4 regions of the Microbacterium sp. H37-C3 genome follow, and region 4 is predicted to be linked to each of the others. Evidence: predicted binding sites of a transcription regulator. Region 4 holds the regulator's gene; each other region holds the start of a gene.
The links. Region 4 encodes HrcA, which represses chaperone genes, less so after heat shock. Its sites were predicted from a motif close to TTNGCACTCGNNNNNNNCGAGTGCNAA; they were not measured.

Region 1: the regulator HrcA is predicted to act here: its motif matches at 1,359-1,385, upstream of groL (chaperonin GroEL).
Region 2: the regulator HrcA is predicted to act here: its motif matches at 2,087-2,113, upstream of groES (co-chaperone GroES).
Region 3: the regulator HrcA is predicted to act here: its motif matches at 3,032-3,058, upstream of O1W71_RS07740 (Hsp20/alpha crystallin family protein).

What each region holds. Positions count from the first base shown of each region.
Region 1 is NZ_JAPVLR010000003.1:32,041-36,400, forward strand. Features, by position in the region: gene groL (chaperonin GroEL) at 1-1,321, opposite strand, end outside; gene O1W71_RS09185 (cold-shock protein) at 1,497-1,700, opposite strand; gene O1W71_RS09190 (LytR C-terminal domain-containing protein) at 1,825-2,406, opposite strand; gene O1W71_RS09195 (DUF3263 domain-containing protein) at 2,436-2,678, opposite strand; gene O1W71_RS09200 (DUF2332 domain-containing protein) at 2,688-3,683, opposite strand; gene msrB (peptide-methionine (R)-S-oxide reductase MsrB) at 3,750-4,157, shown strand; gene O1W71_RS09210 (nitroreductase family protein) at 4,154-4,360, shown strand, end outside.
Region 2 is NZ_JAPVLR010000009.1:49,199-53,558, reverse strand. Features, by position in the region: gene O1W71_RS16175 (ABC transporter substrate-binding protein) at 1-478, opposite strand, end outside; gene rarD (EamA family transporter RarD) at 652-1,593, opposite strand; gene groES (co-chaperone GroES) at 1,716-2,012, opposite strand; gene O1W71_RS16160 (class I SAM-dependent methyltransferase) at 2,155-3,390, shown strand; gene O1W71_RS16155 (hypothetical protein) at 3,369-3,839, opposite strand; gene tsaD (tRNA (adenosine(37)-N6)-threonylcarbamoyltransferase complex transferase subunit TsaD) at 3,836-4,360, opposite strand, start outside.
Region 3 is NZ_JAPVLR010000002.1:579,086-583,445, reverse strand. Features, by position in the region: gene O1W71_RS07755 (DUF2207 domain-containing protein) at 1-399, opposite strand, end outside; gene O1W71_RS07750 (MarR family winged helix-turn-helix transcriptional regulator) at 435-866, shown strand; gene O1W71_RS07745 (HNH endonuclease signature motif containing protein) at 1,001-2,395, shown strand; gene O1W71_RS07740 (Hsp20/alpha crystallin family protein) at 2,534-2,959, opposite strand; gene O1W71_RS07735 (L-serine ammonia-lyase) at 3,110-4,360, opposite strand, start outside.
Region 4 is NZ_JAPVLR010000001.1:310,918-315,277, forward strand. Features, by position in the region: gene O1W71_RS01390 (HIT domain-containing protein) at 1-231, opposite strand, end outside; gene O1W71_RS01395 (16S rRNA (uracil(1498)-N(3))-methyltransferase) at 275-1,003, opposite strand; gene dnaJ (molecular chaperone DnaJ) at 1,008-2,129, opposite strand; gene hrcA (heat-inducible transcriptional repressor HrcA) at 2,169-3,206, opposite strand; gene hemW (radical SAM family heme chaperone HemW) at 3,286-4,360, opposite strand, start outside.

The sequences.
Region 1 (4,360 bases), on a different contig from region 4:
CGATGTTCGCACCGGTCGCCTCGTCGCCCGAGAGCTCGAGACCGCTGAACGCGTTCTTGCCGGCCTGGATGAGCGCGACACCACCACCGGCGACGACACCCTCTTCCACAGCTGCCTTGGCGTTGCGGACGGCGTCCTCGATGCGGTGCTTGCGCTCCTTGAGCTCGACCTCGGTCGCAGCTCCGGCCTTGATGACGGCGACGCCACCGGCGAGCTTCGCGAGGCGCTCCTGGAGCTTCTCGCGGTCGTAGTCACTGTCGGTGTTGTCGATCTCGCGACGGATCTGGGTCACGCGGCCCTCGAGCTGAGCCGAGTCACCGGCACCCTCGACGATCGTGGTCTCGTCCTTCGTGATGATGACCTTGCGCGCACGGCCGAGCAGGTCGACGGTGGCGTTCTCGAGCTTGAGGCCCACCTCTTCGGTGATGACCTGGCCGCCGGTGAGGATCGCGATGTCCTGCAGCTGAGCCTTGCGACGGTCGCCGAAGCCGGGAGCCTTGACGGCAGCCGACTTGAAGATGCCGCGGATCTTGTTGAGGACCAGCGTCGCGAGAGCCTCGCCCTCGACGTCCTCGGCGATGATGAGGAGCTCCTTGCCCTCCTGGATCACCTTGTCGACGATGGGCAGAAGGTCCTTGATGTTCGAGATCTTCTGGTTCGCGATGAGGATGTACGGGTCCTCGAAGACGGCCTCCTGGCGCTCCGGGTCCGTGACGAAGTAGGGGTTGATGTAACCCTTGTCGAAGCGCATGCCCTCGGTGAGCTCGAGCTCGGTGCCGAAGGTGTTCGACTCCTCGACGGTGACGACGCCCTCCTTGCCGACCTTGTCGATGGCCTCGGCGATCAGCTCGCCGATCGAGGCGTCAGCAGCCGAGATCGAAGCGGTGGCAGCGATCTGCTCCTTCGACTCGACCTCCTTGGCGTCAGCGAGGAGCTGGTCGGTGATGGCCTTGACGGCCTTCTCGATGCCCTTCTTGAGCGAGATGGGGTCGGCGCCGGCTGCGACGTTGCGCAGGCCTTCGCGGACGAGCGCCTGAGCGAGGACGGTCGCGGTGGTCGTTCCGTCACCGGCGACGTCGTCGGTCTTCTTGGCGACCTCCTTGACGAGCTCCGCACCGATCTTCTCGTACGGGTCGTCGAGCTCGATCTCCTTGGCGATCGAGACGCCATCGTTCGTGATGGTGGGGGCGCCCCACTTCTTTTCGAGCACGACGTTGCGACCGCGCGGGCCGAGCGTCACCTTGACGGCGTCGGCCAGCGTGTTCAGGCCGCGCTCGAGGCCGCGGCGGGCCTCCTCGTCGAAAGCGATGATCTTTGCCATGTGTGTGTCGTCCCTCCCGGACGGTGGAGAACAGTCTTTAGCACTCGATGAACGTGAGTGCTAAAGCCATTCTGGCACTCGCCCATGGGGAGTGCAAGCCGCGTGGTCGGTGACGCGACCCGGGGAAACGACGGAGCGCACCGCGATGGCGGTGCGCTCCGTGGAGTGTTGCGATTCAGGCGACGACGCGCACCGATTCCGCTTGCGGACCCTTCTGCCCCGTCCCCACGGTGAACTCGACCGCCTGCCCCTCTTCGAGCACGCGGAAGCCGCTCATCTCGATGTTGGAGTAGTGGACGAAGACGTCCTGCCCTTCGTTCACGGTGATGAAGCCGAAACCCTTCTCGGCGTTGAACCACTTGACGGTGCCCTGTGTCATGCGAATCTCCTGATGCTGTGCGACAGCGTCATCGTATGCAGGGCGTTCCGCCGGATCCGGCGCTTCCGGTCACTGTTGACACGGCCGCATCGAGAATTTCACGAGCATGAAACACGCCCGGTCGTCAGCCCTCGCCGCCACCGCCCGCGCGGTCCTCGCCGACGACCACGGTGAGCTGCTTGCTGGGCTCCCCGTCCGCGCCGTCCGGGCCTGCATAGGCCTCGCTCATCTCCACGTCCGCTCCGCCAATCACTTGGGCGAGGCCCCGCGCGGCACCCTCGTCCTCCGCATGGACGTAGAAGATCGTGGTCGTCGCGAAGTCATGAGTGCTGGCGTCACCCGCGTCGACGACATCCGAGTTCCATCCGGCACCGACGACGGTGTCGCGGAGGGCGGTCGCCAGTCCGCGTTCCGACGTCGCGTTGAGGATCAGGACGGGATACGAGGTGTCGACGACCGGATCGGCCTCGACGGGAGCCTCGACCACGGACGTCGCCGTGGGCGCCGCCGGGAACAGCCCGATGCGACCGGTGACGATCATCGTGCCGAGGACGCCCGCCGCCACCAGGACGAGGACCGCGACGGCAGCCCAGACCAGGAGCACGCCGGCACGCAGCCGGGGGTTCTCGGCCCGGTGGGCGCCGACGCGGGTGGTGTCGGCGGGCAGCTCGTCGAAGCGGTCTTTCGGGTATGTCGTTGTCGGCACGGAGGAATGCTATCTGCCGAAGCTTCGCGTCACATGGCCGCGCGGTCGGCGCGCGAGCGCTCGGCCGCTGCACGCATGCGCCGCAGGCGGTGCACGAGCAGGGGGTCGTGCGACACCGCGTCGACCGACTCGATGATCCGCCCGAGCAGCTGGTAGTACCGCGCAGGGCTCAGCGCGAGCTCTTCGCGAACGGCCTCTTCTTTCGCGCCGCTGTGAGCACCCCAACGCGCCTCGAAATCGAGGATCGAGCGGTCGCGTTCGGAAAGTGCCACATCTCCACGCTACGACCGCGCGCGCTCGGAGCCGGGACGCCACTCCCACCATCGCCCGAGCGGGTCGGCCGCAGCGTCGATCTCCCCGTCGAGGGCGACCGCGAAGCCGTCGCGCCAGCCGGAGGGAGCACCGCCCGCCCAGCCGTCATGGGTGGCGGGCTCGTCGATCGTCAGCCAGCGCCCCAGTCCGCGCGCACGCGTGACCACGCCCGCGCGTCGTTCCCGCGGGATGTGCACGAGCACCCCGGGCGTGGTGATCACGAGCGTCGCGTCGGCCGGGGCGAGCGCTGCCACGTCCGGAAGAAGGTCGTACGCGTCGCCGGCGAACAGAAGGGGCGGGTCGGATGCCGCGACAGCCGCCGCCGCTCGGATGCGCTCCGCCCGCCCGCTCTCGCCCGGCCACACCAGGCGCGTCAGCCAGTCGACGTCGCGGGGATCGCGCACGTCCAACGGGGCGAGATCGATGCCGGCGCGCCAGACGATCTCGGGATGCCGCACGCGCGGCATCCGTGCGCCCCTCACCGCGCTCGTCAGCTCGACCGCAGACGCCCCCGCACGCGGATCGAGGCGCGTCTCGCCGTCGTCGCCCACGTACCGATACGAGTAGCGGTCGGGATACAGGCACAGTCCGGCACTGGCTCCCACTTCGAGCAGCGCGATCGGCCCGGCGACGCGCGACAGCGTCGGAAGAAGCGCCGCACAACGGAGCGGCTCGTTCGTCTGCACCGAGCGGACGAGGGTCTCCGTGACGACGGCGTCGGCGTGGGCGAGCACCCACGATGCCCACGACGATGAATCCACGTCGCCGGAACCCAGCAGGCGGCAGACCGCGAACACCAGCGGCGGCTGGCGGCGGTTCGCGGGAAGCCGCGAGAGCACGTGCTGGAGGTCTCGGTCTTCGACGACGCGACGCGCCCATGCCGCGTAGAGGTCGGAGCGTCCGGGCGCCTCGTCGACGGCGAAGCGCCGATATCGCTCGATCACGGCGGCGTACTCGTCGGACATGAAGCCATTCTCAGGGAACATCAACCGCCCGGGTCGAGTTGAATAGGACGAGGCGAAGGAGCAGACATGACCTATTCCGTGAACAAGACCGACGAGCAGTGGCGCGAAGAGCTCACCCCCGAGCAGTACGCCGTGCTGCGCCAGGCTGGTACCGAGCGTGCCTGGACGGGAGAACTGCTCGATGAGAGCCGCGCGGGCCTGTACACCTGCGCCGCCTGCGGTTCCGAGCTGTTCCAGAGCGGCACGAAGTTCGACTCGCACTGCGGTTGGCCGAGCTTCTACGAGTCGGTGCGCCCCGAGGCCGTCGAGCTGATCGAGGACCGCTCGCACGGCATGGTGCGCACGGAAGTGCGCTGCGCGAACTGCGGTTCGCACCTGGGGCACGTCTTCCCCGACGGTTTCGGCACGCCCACCGGAGACCGCTACTGCATGAACTCGCTGTCACTGTCGTTCACTCCCGAGCAGGAGAAGTGACCGGAGCCTTCGAGGCCGCCAGTGCGCGGAGATCGTGGTCGAAGGTCACCGACGCCGCGCCGACGCACGACGAACTCGCGCGGCTGGTGTCGGCCGCCGGCCGTGTCGCCGACCATTCCTCGTTGCGCCCCTGGCGACTCATCGAAATCCGAGGCGAGGGGCGCGACCGGCTGGGCCGGGCACTCGCCAAGGCCGAGGGTAAG
Region 2 (4,360 bases), on a different contig from region 4:
TGAACTGAAGCGACGTGCCCGAGGACGCCGCGCCGATGATCGCCGTGGCGCCTTCGCCCAGCAGTCGCGGGATCTCCGTCTCGTACGCCTTGTTGTCGGTGTCACCCGAGTCGCCCTGCTTGAGGTCGATCGTGATGCCCTTGCCCGCGGCATTGATCTCAGATGCGGCGAACTCGGTCGCCGAGATCTCGGGCGGGCCGAGGAAGGCGAGGTTGCCGGTCACGGGCAGAGCCGTGCCGATCGTGTAGGTGAGGTCGGTGCCGGGACCGGTGGAGGTCGAGGTGTACTCGGGGGTGTACGACGCGGGCTCGGCCGCTTCGCAGTCGATGGGGAAACCGGCCGAGGAGTTCCCTTCGGCGTCACCCGATGCAGCCGGTTCGCTGCCTCCGGCACAGCCTGCGAGGACGAGGGCACTCGCGCCGATCACGGCGATACCGCCGAGGACCTTCGCGGTGCGGGAACGGGTGAGAACGCCCATTGTGCTCCTTGATGAGTGGGAACGCGGCACCGAAGCCCCGCGAGGTTGGGTCAAACCTAGTGGTGCCGCTGCATCAGGGATGTTGCGATGTGTTAACGGTCTGTTACGCGACCTAATCGTTACTTCCGGCCCGCCGCATCCCGCGCGATGACGCGGGTGGGACCGGTGCCACGTCAGACGACGGGGGCGACGTTCAATGCCTCGTCGACGCGTTTCGGACGACGAGCGGCGCGCAGCGAGTCGACGCTGAGCACGACGAGGGCGAGCCAGACGAGCCCGAAGCCGATCCAGCGCTCGAGAGGCATCGGCTCGCCGAGGATCCAGGCTCCCGTGATGAACTGCAGGATCGGCGCGACGAACTGCAGCAGGCCGATGACCGTGAGGCTGCTGCGACGGGCGCCGGCGGCGAAGAAGAGCAGGGGCACGGCGGTGACGATCCCGGCGAGGGTCACCAGCGCGGTGTGGCCGGGGCTGACCGAGCCGAACACGAGCCCGCCGGTGACCGCGACGATGATCGCCTGCACGATCGCGACGGGCGCCAGCCAGAGCGACTCGAGGGTCAGGCCGCTGACGGCGTCGACCGACGGCCCGATCTGCTTCTTGACCAGTCCGTACGTGCCGAAGCTCGCGGCGAGGGTCAGGGCGATCCACGGGAAGGCCCCGTAGCCGATGACGATGACGCCGACCGCGACGGCGGCGATGCCGATCGCGACCCACTGGGCCACCCGCAGCCGCTCCTTCAGGACGAGGACGCCGAGGAGCACCGTGACGATCGGGTTGATGAAGTACCCGAGGCTCCCCTCGATCACGTGCCCCGTGAGGGTGCTGATGAGGAAGACCTGCCAGTTCACGTAGATCAGCAGCCCCGCCACGATCGTCCACAGCACGAGGCGCGGCGTGCGCAGGATCGCGATCAGCTTGCCCCAGGCCCGGAGCACCGTGAGGAGGATCGCGCAGAACACCAGCGAGAACAGGATGCGCCACGACACGACCTCGAACGGCCCCATCGGGGCGAGCGTGAGGAAGTAGAGGGGCATGAAGCCCCAGAGCACGTACGCCGAAAAAGCGTAGATCCCGCCGAGCGAGCGTTCACGGGCGGGATCGAGGGGTGTCACGAGCCAAGCATAGGACGGTCATGACACGGCGAGGCCACGACGGACTGCCATCCGCCGCCGCGCGCCTGCCATGACGAAGGCCCGGATGCGCTGCACCCGGGCCTTCGTGGAAGAGCTCTGCGTCAGCGGACGACGACGGCGAGGACGTCGCGGGCCGAGAGCACGAGGAACTCGTCAGCGCCGAACTTGACCTCGGTTCCGCCGTACTTGCTGTAGATCACGCGGTCGCCGACGGCGACGTCGAGCGGAACACGGTTGCCGTTGTCATCGATGCGGCCGGGGCCGACCGCCACGACCTCGCCCTCCTGGGGCTTCTCCTTGGCGGTGTCGGGGATGACCAGACCACTCGCAGTGGTCTGCTCGGCCTCGACCTGCTTGATGACGATGCGGTCCTCGAGCGGCTTGATGGAAACCGACACGGTCTACCTCTTTCTTCGACAAGACTTGTTGGCAATCTCACCCTGAGAGTGCCAAATCCGAGTCTAGGGGGACGTTGGCACTCACGCAACGCGAGTGCCAACGTCCCTGAACCGGCGGCACCGCCCCGCGTAGGCTGTCGTGGTGGATCACGCCGAGCTCTCCGCGTTGCTGACCCCCGAGGGACTCCGTCTGGTCGACGCCCTCCGGATCTCGTCGACGGCGGATGCCGCGTCGGCCGTGTCGCGGCTGCGACGCGAGGGCCTCTCCCCCGACCTCGTGTCGGCCGTCGTCGGGCAAGCCCGGCTGCGCGAGCGCGCGCGGGCGAAGTTCGGTCCGTTCGCCGATCGGATGCTGTTCACCCGGGCCGGCCTCGAGCAGGCTACGCGTCTCGCTGTCGCCGCCCGCCACGCCGGCAGGTTCCGCGATGCCGGCATCGCCCGCGTCGCCGACCTCGGCTGCGGCATCGGCGGCGATGCGCTCGGCTTCGCCGGCATCGGGCTCGAGGTCCTGGCCGTCGACGCCGACGAGATCACCGCTGCCCTGGCCGCCTACAACCTCGCCCCGTTCGGTGCAGCCGCGCGCGTCCGCCACGGGCGGGCGGAGGAGACCGATCTCGACGGCGTCGATGCCGTCTGGCTCGACCCCGCTCGCCGCACCTCGGGCCACAGCGAGACGCGGCGCATCGCGGCATCCGACTACACGCCGTCGCTCGAGTGGGCCTTCGACCTCGCAGGTCGGATGCCGACGGGCATCAAGCTCGGCCCTGCGTTCGACCGCGACGACCTTCCCACCGACGGCGAGGCGCAGTGGATCAGCGCGGACGGCTCGACGATCGAGCTCGTCCTCTGGTCGGGCGCTCTTGCTCGCCCGGGCGTCCGGCGGTCCGCCCTCGTGATCCGCGGCGATCGTGCCGCCGAGCTCACCGCCGCCGATGATGCTCCGGACGTCGATCCGCGCGATATGGGCGCCTACCTGCACGAGCCAGACGGCGCCGTCATCCGCGCTCGGCTGATCGGCGACGTGGCCCGCTCCCTCGACGCGGGGATGCTCGCCGGCGGCACGGCGTACATGACCTCTGACACGGGGCGTACCAGCGCGTTCGCGACGACGTTCCGGGTGCGCGAGGTCCTGCCGCTGAAGACCCGCGAGATCGACGCCGCGCTCAAGCGCGCAGGGATTGGCATCCTGGAGATCAAGAAACGCGGGGTCGACATCGATCCCGCGCAGTTCCGCAAGAAGCTGAGCCTGTCGGGGAGCGCGTCGGCGTCCCTCTTCCTCACGCGCGTCGGAGACCGCCGGGTGGCCGTCCTCGCCGACCGCGTCGAGGACGGTGAGGGCCGCCCCGGCGACGGGGCTCAGTCCAGCAGCCCGGCCTGAGCCGCCGCCCAGACGAGCCAGCCCGCGCTGTAGAGGATCGACAACGCGGCGAGGCCGAGCGCCCACACCGCGACCCCGCGACGCTCCCACGGTCGGCGCAGCGCCAGCACCGCCATCACGACCGCTGCGATACCCAGCGGGAACGCCCACCCGACGAACAGCGACAGCACGAGGGCCACGATCGCCAGGGCCAGCGCCCACGCCCCCGACCGCGGCAGGATCTCGGGCGCCGGGGCCCACTCGACGCGCGGCTGCGACACAGCGGGCTCAGCGGGCTCGGCGCGCGGGCCGACCTCGGGGCTGCTCAGCAGCGGTGTCGGCTGCGTGAACTCGCGCTGGAACCCGCCGCGGTGCTCGCCCGGAAGCCTCGCGGCCTCGGGAGCCGACGCGACGTCATCCGTCGGCGCTGCCACGGCGGGGCGCCGACTGCGCCGACGGTCGTCGCTCACCCGCGTACCTGAATCTCGGTGACCGGAAGCGTCGAGTCGGCGCCGAACGAGAGGGTCGACGGCTCGGCGCCCGAGGAGATGAGCTCGGCGGCGAGCGCAGCGATCATCGCCCCGTTGTCGGTGCACAGGCTCAGCGGCGGGATGCGCACCGCGACGCCCGCGGCGGCGGCTCGTTCGAGCGCGACCTCGCGCAGCCGGCGATTGGCGATCACGCCGCCGCCGAGGAGCAGCCGTGGCACGCCGTGCTGCGCGCACGCGTCGAGCGCCTTGGTCACGAGGACGTCGACGACTGCTTCGCGGAAGGATGCCGCGACGTCGGCGACGGGCACGGTCTCGCCCGCCGCCTCGCGCTGCTCGATCCAGCGCGCCACGGCGGTCTTCAGCCCGGAGAAGGAGAAGTCGTACCGGTGCGCGGCCAGGTCGGACGCTCGGGAGAGTCCGCGCGGGAATCGGATGGCGTCGGGGTCGCCGCTGGCTGCGGCGCGGTCGATCTCGGGGCCTCCGGGGTAGGGCAGACCGAG
Region 3 (4,360 bases), on a different contig from region 4:
GTTCGGCCCGTGCAGGTACTCGGGCCCGCGCGTCAGGACGCCGAGGGTGCCGTCTTCGCTGTCGGTCTCGACGGGACGGGCATCGCCGTTCTCGTCGGTGACCGAGAGGAGTTCCGGATGCAGCGGCTGCCCGTTGTAGGTCTCGGGCAGAAGGCGGCGCATGCCCCGGTTCTGATCGGACGGGGGGAAATCGGCGACGAAGGTCTCGACGACCCGCATCCTGGCCGTGCCGTCCTCGTCGCGACTGAGGGTGTAGTCCACGGCGAGCGAATCGAAGACGAAGGCGTCGAGATCGGCGGATTCGTCGGCGGATGCCACGGCAGGGACCGCCAGCCCGAAAAGGCCCGTGATCAGCACGAGGACCCCGATCGCGAGTGCCGCCCGGGCGCGACGCATCATGCCGACCAGCTTAGGCGGGCAGTAAAGTTGTCGCCATGAACGATCGTCGTCGCGCCGTTGCCGCGTGGGAGAGTCTCTTCCGCGCGCAGCACGAGATCTTCGACGACATCAGCAATGACTTCGCCGGCGATGAGCTGACCCAGGCCGAGTACGACGTGCTCCTGACGGTCGCGCGAGGCACGGGCCATCGCGCTCGCCTGCGAGACGTCACCGCGAACATGCTCATCAGCCAGCCGAGCGTCTCGCGCCTGGTCGATCGGATGGTCGCGCGCGGCCTCATCACCAAGTGCGGCGACCCGACGGATGGCCGCGGCGCAATGCTCACGGCGACGCCGGAGGGGCTGTCGGCGTTTCGTCGACTCGCCGCCGCCCACGGCCGCTCCATCGCCGAACGCATGTCGGTGCTGTCGACCGAAGAGCTCGAGCAGCTCGAGCAGCTGACGACGAAGCTGCGACGTCTGTCCTGACGACCGCGCGGACCGGAGCCGGTCGCGCGGTGTCGCTCGGGGTCGTTTCCTCCCCAGGCGGAACGGTGCCCCGACTTTCGACAACCGAACATAGGTTCGACTCGGATGTCGTACCCCGCTGTCACAATGGGAACATGACGGCGAGTGACGGGGGTGGCGAGGCGCGACGCGACGACGTCACGCCGTCGCAAGCGCTCGCTTTTGCGAGATACGCGGAGGCCCTTGACCTCTCTCACGCCGCTGACATCGCTCGCACCCGGGCGCTGGCCGACCTGGGTCATGCCGCCCTGCACGACGCGCGCCGCGACGGGGTGCGGGGTATGGCGTCGAACATGGACTTGCGGTCGGTCGCGGCCGAAGCAGCGGGCATGGCGCGGTTGACGGACCGGCGGCTGCAGGGCGAGATCGACCACGCGATGACCGTCATCGACGACTACCCCGCGGTGTTCGAGGCGTGGGTGCAGCGGCGGATCGAACGCGGACACGTGGATGTGGTCGTGCGGGTCGGCGCGGGAGTGCCTGCGGAGGTCCGGGGGTCGTTCGCGGAGGCCGCGATCGCGGTGTGCGAGCGGGATGTGCCGTCGCGGGTGCGGGGTGCGCTGGACGCGTTGGCGGCCCGGTTGCATACGCAGACGTTCACGGAGCGGCACAAGGCCGCGGCGGCGGAGCGGTGCGTGCGGGTGTTCCACGGGTCGGATGGGATGTCGAATCTCGTCGCGAACCTTCCGACGGTCATCGCCGCGGGGATGCTCGACCGACTCACGCAGATGGGGCAGTCGGTGAAGGACGCGCGGGTCGCGACTGGTCCGGAGGGGGGAGCGGATGCCGCGGGGGCGGCGGATGCTGCGGAGGCGGCTGAGCCCGCCGACACGCGGACGATGGATCAGCTGCGCGCCGACATCCTGGGCGACCTGGTGCTCGGCGGGGCGCCGGTCGTCGATCCGACGTATGGGACCGATCGGGCCGGTGGGCTCGGGGCGATCCGGGCGCGCGTTCAGGTCGCGGTCACGGCGGAGACGTTAATGGGGCGTGACGAGAACCCCGCCGAAGCAGTCGGGGCCGGGCTCGTTGATGCCGAGACCGTGCGGCAGCTCGCGGGGCAGGTGTCGGAGTGGGACCGGTTGTTCATCGACCCGGTCACCCGCACCCCGGTCGAGATCGACGCCTACCGGCCCACGGCTTCGATGAAGAAACTCCTGATGGCCCGGGATCAGCACTGCCGGTTCCCCGGATGCCGCAGAGCCGCGATCCGCTGCGAGCTCGACCACACCATCGACCACGCCCTCGGCGGGCACACCCACATCTTCAACCTCGCCCACCTGTGCCAGCGACACCACTCGATGAAGCAGTTCACGAAGTGGGAGGTTCGGCAGGTCGGTGGCGGGGTCCTCGAATGGACCTCACCCCTCGGCCGGGTCTACCGCGAAGACGTCCCCATACCGGCCGTCTGCTTCACCATCGCCACCACGGACCCGCCACCGGATGCGACACGCGGCGGACCGCCGGCGGACGAACCGCCACCCTTCTGAGGGCTGCAGCCACGCAGTCGGGCGCGCGCATCGCGCACCTTCGAATCGGTCGCGGGCGCTGGGGGATATACGCGAAGGGGCGGCCGCCGCCCCCGAAAGAGCTGCGGCCGCCCGTCGTGCGAACGCGGATCTGCGCGATCAGTTCTCGATCGGCACCACCGGCGCGGCTGCGTCGGTCGTGACCTCGACCTTGCGCGGCTTGGCCTTCTCGCTGACCGGGATGGTCACGGTCAGGACGCCGTTGTTGTAGGTCGCGGCGATGCCTTCCGTGTCGACACCCTGGCCGAGGTTCAGCTGACGCAGGAAGCTCGCGGCTTCACGCTCGCGCGTGATCCACTTCACTCCGTCACCGCTCGCGAGCGTTCGCTCGGCGCGGATGGTCAGCAGCTGGCCGTCGACGTCGATGTCGACCGAGCCCGGGTCGATGCCGGGCAGGTCGGCGGTCATCACGTAGTGGTCGCCGTCACGGTAGAGGTCCATCGGCATGCGACGGGGGCCGCGGCGCGTGTCGAAGAGGCTCGAGGCGATGCGGTCGAGGTCGCGGAACGGGTCATAAGTAGCCATCGATCTTTCCCTTCTCTGATGCTTCGTGTTGAGATCTGAAAGTTGAGCCGTCTCGGCTCAACTGCATCCAGATTAGCACTCTCCCCCATCGAGTGCCAAGGGTTCTCGCACAGCGAACAGCGCCCCGAAGACGGGGCGCGAGAGGGCCTCTCAGCACTCGACGACGTTCACGGCGAGACCGCCCTCGCTCGTCTCCTTGTACTTGTGCGACATGTCGATCCCGGTCTGGCGCATCGTCTCGACGACGGCATCCAGCGACACGTAATGCTGCCCGTCACCCCGCAACGCGAGTCGCGCCGCGGTGACCGCCGTCGATGCCGCGATCGCGTTGCGCTCGATGCACGGGATCTGCACGAGGCCACCGACCGGGTCGCACGTGAGCCCGAGGTGGTGCTCCATCGCGATCTCCGCCGCATTCTCGATCTGCGCGCTGTTGCCGCCCATGACCGCCGTCAGGCCTCCCGCCGCCATCGCGCACGCAGATCCGACCTCGGCCTGGCAGCCACCCTCCGCACCGGAGATGGACGCGTTCGCCTTGAACAGCGACCCCAGAGCCGTCGCGGTCAACAGGAACCGCCTGATGCCGCGGCGCCGATCCAGATCCTCCGACGCGAGCCGCGACTCCGCCGCGAACCGCCACCAGCACATAGCCACCGCCGGAAGGATTCCTGCGGCACCGTTGGTGGGCGCGGTGACCACGCGTCCACCCGACGCGTTCTCCTCGTTGACGGCGAGCGCGAAAGCACCGAGCCACTCCCCCGGCAGCTCACGCCCGCCGGCCGCCTCCGCCTGTTCGAGCTGCGCCCGCATCGCCCCCGCCCGGCGCCGCACGCGCAGCATCCCCGGCAAGGTGCCGTCGGCTCGAAGCCCCGCCTCGACGCACCCCGCCATGGCATCCCAGATCGCGTCGAGGCCGGCAGCGACCTCGGCCTCGGGTCGGAGTGCCTCCTCGTTGCGGCGCGCCAGGCCGGCGATGCTCATCTGCTCGCGCTCGCACAGCTCGAGCAGCTCCGCCGCGGTGCTGAACCGATACGGCCAGACGACAGCGCCCGAACCTCCGCGCCGCCCGCCCGCCTCGGCGGCTTCGCCTGCGCGTCGGATGAAGCCACCCCCGACCGAGAGATACGTTTCCGACGCGACGAGATCGCCCGCGGCGTCCCACGCGCTCAGGGTCATCGCGTTGGGATGCTCCGGAAGCCGCGTCCGCGGTTCGAAGGTCACGTCGCTCCGCGAGAACGGCACCGCGTGCCACCCCGCGAGCACCAGGGGCGACCCGTCGACCCATTCGGTCCACGCGCCGCGAACCACGTCGGGATCGACAGTCTCGGGCGCATGACCCTGTAGCCCTGCGACCACGGCGTCGGGCGTGCCGTGCCCGATCCCGGTCGCTCCGAGCGACCC
Region 4 (4,360 bases):
ATGCTCGGCAGCGACGGAGTTCGCGAGCCCGACGAGCTCGCTGAGGAGGGCGGGGTCGCCCGCGGCGAGCTCGACCACGGTGCGGTAGCGCTCGGTCTTGGGGATCACGAGGAGGTGAACCGGAGCCTGCGGCGCGATGTCGCGGATCGCGAACGCGTTCTCGGTCTCGGCGATGATCTCGGAGGGGATCTCGCCGCGGAGGATGCGCGTGAAGACAGACGGTTCGCTCATGCGTTCAGTCTATCGACGGGGTGCGGTGGCGGGACGGGCGGCGTCACCAGCGACCGAGGGCGACGTTGACGACGCCGAGCGCAGCGGGGCCGGCCGTCGACGTCCGCAGGACCGTGTTCCCCAGACGCACCGCGACCGCGCCGGCCGCGACGAGCGCGTCCAGCTCCTCGGCTGCGATCCCGCCCTCGGGACCGACCACGAGCGACACGTCGCCCTCGCCCAATTCGACCTCGCTCAGTCGCCGCGTCGCCGTCGGCTCGAGCACCAGCACTCGCTCGGAGCCGCATCGCGCCGCGAGCTCCGTCGTCGACACGGGCGCGTCGACGGCGGGCAGCCACGCGCGATGCGCCTGCTTCGCCGCTTCGCGCGCGATGGTTGCCCACCGCTGCACACCGCGCTCGACCTTCGGTCCGCTCCACCGCGAGACGCTTCGCGCAGCCTGCCAGGGCACGATCGCATCGACGCCGAGCTCGGTGCAGGCCTGCACCGCGAGCTCGTCGCGATCGCCCTTCGCGAGCGCCTGGATCAGCGTCACGCGCCGTGCGGGCGCGGGATGCTCGACTCGCGAGAGCGCCTCGATGCGGACGAGCTTCGGATCGGCTGCGGTGACGGTGCCCTCGAGCCACGCCCCCGCGCCGTCGCCCACCGTCACCGTCTCACCGACACGCACGCGACGGACGCCGGCCGCGTGATGAGCCTCGGCGCCGGTGAGGTCGACGAACTCGCCCGGCCGAGTGATGAGCGGCGGGTCGACGAGGAAGTGCAGGGCCATGCGCTCAGCTGTTCCGGAACCGATCGCGGAGCTTGGCGAAAAGGCCCTGGTGGAACTCCGCGAGCTGTGGCGCGGGCGACTTCGTGCGCTTCTTCAGCTCCTCGATGAGGGCCCGCTCCTTGGCATCCAGACGCGTCGGGGTGACGACGTGAACGCCGACACGCAGGTCGCCGCGCGTCGAGCCGCGAAGCGGCGTGATGCCGCGACCCTTGACGGTGAGGACGTCGCCGGACTGGACGCCCGGGCGCAGCTCGAGCTCGACCGGACCGTCGAGCGACTCGATCGTGGTGCTGGTGCCCAGGACGGCGTCGGGCATCGACACCTCGAGCGTGGCGAGCAGATCGTCGCCCTCGCGGCTGAACACGTCGTGCGGAGCGACCGTGACCTCGAGGTACAGATCGCCGTTGGGGCCGCCGGCGGGACCGACCTCGCCGGATCCGGGGAGCTGCAGGCGCAACCCGGTCTCGACGCCTGCGGGGATGTCGAGCGAGACGGTGCGGCGAGCCCGGACGCGTCCCTGCCCCTGGCAGGTCGTGCACGGGTACGGGATCGTCGTGCCGTAACCCTGGCAGACGTTGCAGGGCTGCGACGTCACGACGTTGCCCAGCAGGCTGCGGACGGTGCGCTGCACGTTGCCCGCGCCGTGGCAGACGTCGCAGGTGACCGGCTGCGTTCCCGGCTGGCAGCACGAGCCCTGGCAGGTGTCGCAGAGCACCGCGGTGTCGACCTCGATGTCGCGATGCACGCCGAAGACGACGTCGCCGAGCTCGAGGGTGACCCGGACGAGCGCATCCTGTCCGCGTTCGCGCCGGGAGCGCGGACGCCCGGCGCGACCGCCGCCTCCGGCGCCGCCGCCGAAGAAGGTCTCGAAGATGTCGCTGAATCCGCCGAAGCCCGCGGCGCCGCCGAAGCCGCCGGCGGAGTCGCCGCCCATGTCGTAGCGCTGACGCTGCTCCGGATCGCTGAGGACGTCGTAAGCATGCGTGACGAGCTTGAATCGCTCGGACGCATCCTCTCCCGGGTTGACGTCGGGGTGCAGTTCTCGTGCCAGGCGTCGGTACGCCTTCTTGATCTCGTCGGGCGACGCGTCGCGCGCAACGCCCAGGACCTCGTAGTGGTCAGCCACGGATCGCCTTTCCGCCCGTTCGGGCGTGGGTGGGGTGGGTCAGCGGGACTTCTCGTCTTCGTCGAGAAGCCGGCTGAGGTAGTGCGCGACGGCGCGGACCGTCGCGAGGTTCGTCGGGTAGTCCATGCGCGTCGGGCCCATGAGGCCGACGCGTGCATGCGAGCCCGGGACGTCGTAGTCGCTCGTGACGACCGAAGCTTCGGAGAGCCCGTACGCCTCGTTCTCGCGGCCGATTCGCGCTGCGACGCCGCGGTCGTCGGCGACCATCTCGCCCATGAGCCGAAGCAGCGTCACCTGCTCCTCGATGGCTTCGAGCAGCGGATAGATACTGCCGCGGAAATCCGCCTCTCGCCGCGCGAGCGTGGCGGTGCCGGCCATGACGAGGCGGTCCTGCCGGAACGTCTCGAGCTCTTCGACCAGGATGCGGGCGATCTCGCGCACCGCATCGCCGATCGGGTCGCCGACCGACTCGCTCTCCGCGAGCGCCGACACCGCGGTGACGGCGTCTCGCACGGCGACGCCGGTGACAGCGGCGCGCAGCGTCGCCTTGGCTACGGCGAATTGCGCTTCGTCGAGGAGCGTGCGTACCACGCCCACCCGCTGGGAGACACGGCCGGTGTCGGTGACGACGATGACGACGAGTCGTCCGCCGCCGAGGTCGACCAATTCGAGGTGCGAGACCTGCGCGCGCGCGAAGGACGGGTACTGCACCATTGCGACCTGGCCCGTCAGCTGGGTGAGCGCACGGACCGTCCGAACGAGCAGGTCGTCGAGGTCGGTGGGGCCGTCGAGGAAGGTCGTGATGGCCGAGCGCTGGGCGGCGCTCAGGGGGCGAAGGCCTGCCAGATGGTCGACGAAGACGCGGTAGCCCTTATCGGTCGGCACGCGTCCGGATGACGTGTGGGGCGCGGCGATGAGCTCCTCGTCCTCGAGGAGCGCCATGTCGTTGCGGATCGTGGCAGCCGAGACGCCGAAGGCGTGGCGCTCGACGATCGACTTGCTTCCCACGGGCTCGCGGGTGTCGACATAGTCCTGCACGATCGCCCGCAGCACCTGCAGTCCGCGCTCTGAGACCATGTCCGTCACCTCCTGTTTGGCACTCGATGTCTGCGAGTGCCAATTCTACCGCGTGGGCGAGGCGGGTCGCCGCCCGGGATCACTCGGTGAGCGCCCGTACGACCGCATCGGCCATGAGGCGTCCGCGGCGAGCCAGGACGACCCGACCGCGGACGGCGTCCGCGCCTTCGATGAGCCCGTCGGCGATGAGCGATGCGACGGCACGGCGCGAGTCGTTCGCGAGCTCATCGACGGCGAGCCCATCCACGATGCGCGATCGCAGCAGGACGGACTCGAGCCGTCGGGCCTCGGCATCCGGGCGCTCGCGGCCTGCGGCGGGAGACTCGCCCGCGGAGAGCCGCTGAGCATATGCCGCCGGGTGTTTCACGTTCCACCAGCGGAGGCCCGCGATGTGACTGTGCGCGCCCGGCCCGTAACCCCACCAGTCGGTTCCGCGCCAGTAGGCCAGGTTGTGACGCGAGCGCTGGTCGGTCGACCGTGCCCAGTTCGACACCTCGTACCAGGAGAAGCCGGCGGCGGCGAGACGCTCGTCGGCCAGCTCATACATGTCTGCCTGGAGGTCGTCGTCGGGAGCGGGTACCTCACCACGGCGGATCTGGCGCTCGAGGCGCGTGCCCTCCTCAATGATGAGCGCGTAGGCGGAGACGTGATCGGGCTCGAGCGCGACTGCGGTCTCGACGGAGCGCCGCCAATCGTCGAGGCTCTCCCCCGGCGCTCCGTAGATCAGGTCGACCGAGACGTCGAGTCCCGCCCCGCGCGCGGCAGCGACGGCGGTGGCGACGTTGGCGGGATCGTGCGTCCGGTCGAGGGCCGCCAGCACGTGCGGTACGGCCGACTGCATGCCGATCGACAGGCGCGTCACGCCCGCCGCCGCCAGCGCGTCGGCGACCCGAGGGTTCATCGTGTCGGGGTTCGCCTCGACGGTGACCTCCGCGCCGGCGGCGATGCCGAACGTGTCCCGCACTCCGCTCAGCATCCGAGCGAGGTCTCCGGCCGGAAGCAACGTGGGAGTGCCGCCGCCGAAGAACACCGTCTGCGCCGAACGCCGGGGGCCGCGCTCGTCCATCACATCGGCCGAGAGGGCGATCTCGCGCAGCACCTCGTCGGCGTAGGCATCTTGCCGCGCGCCACGTAGCTCTGTGGCGGTGTAGGTG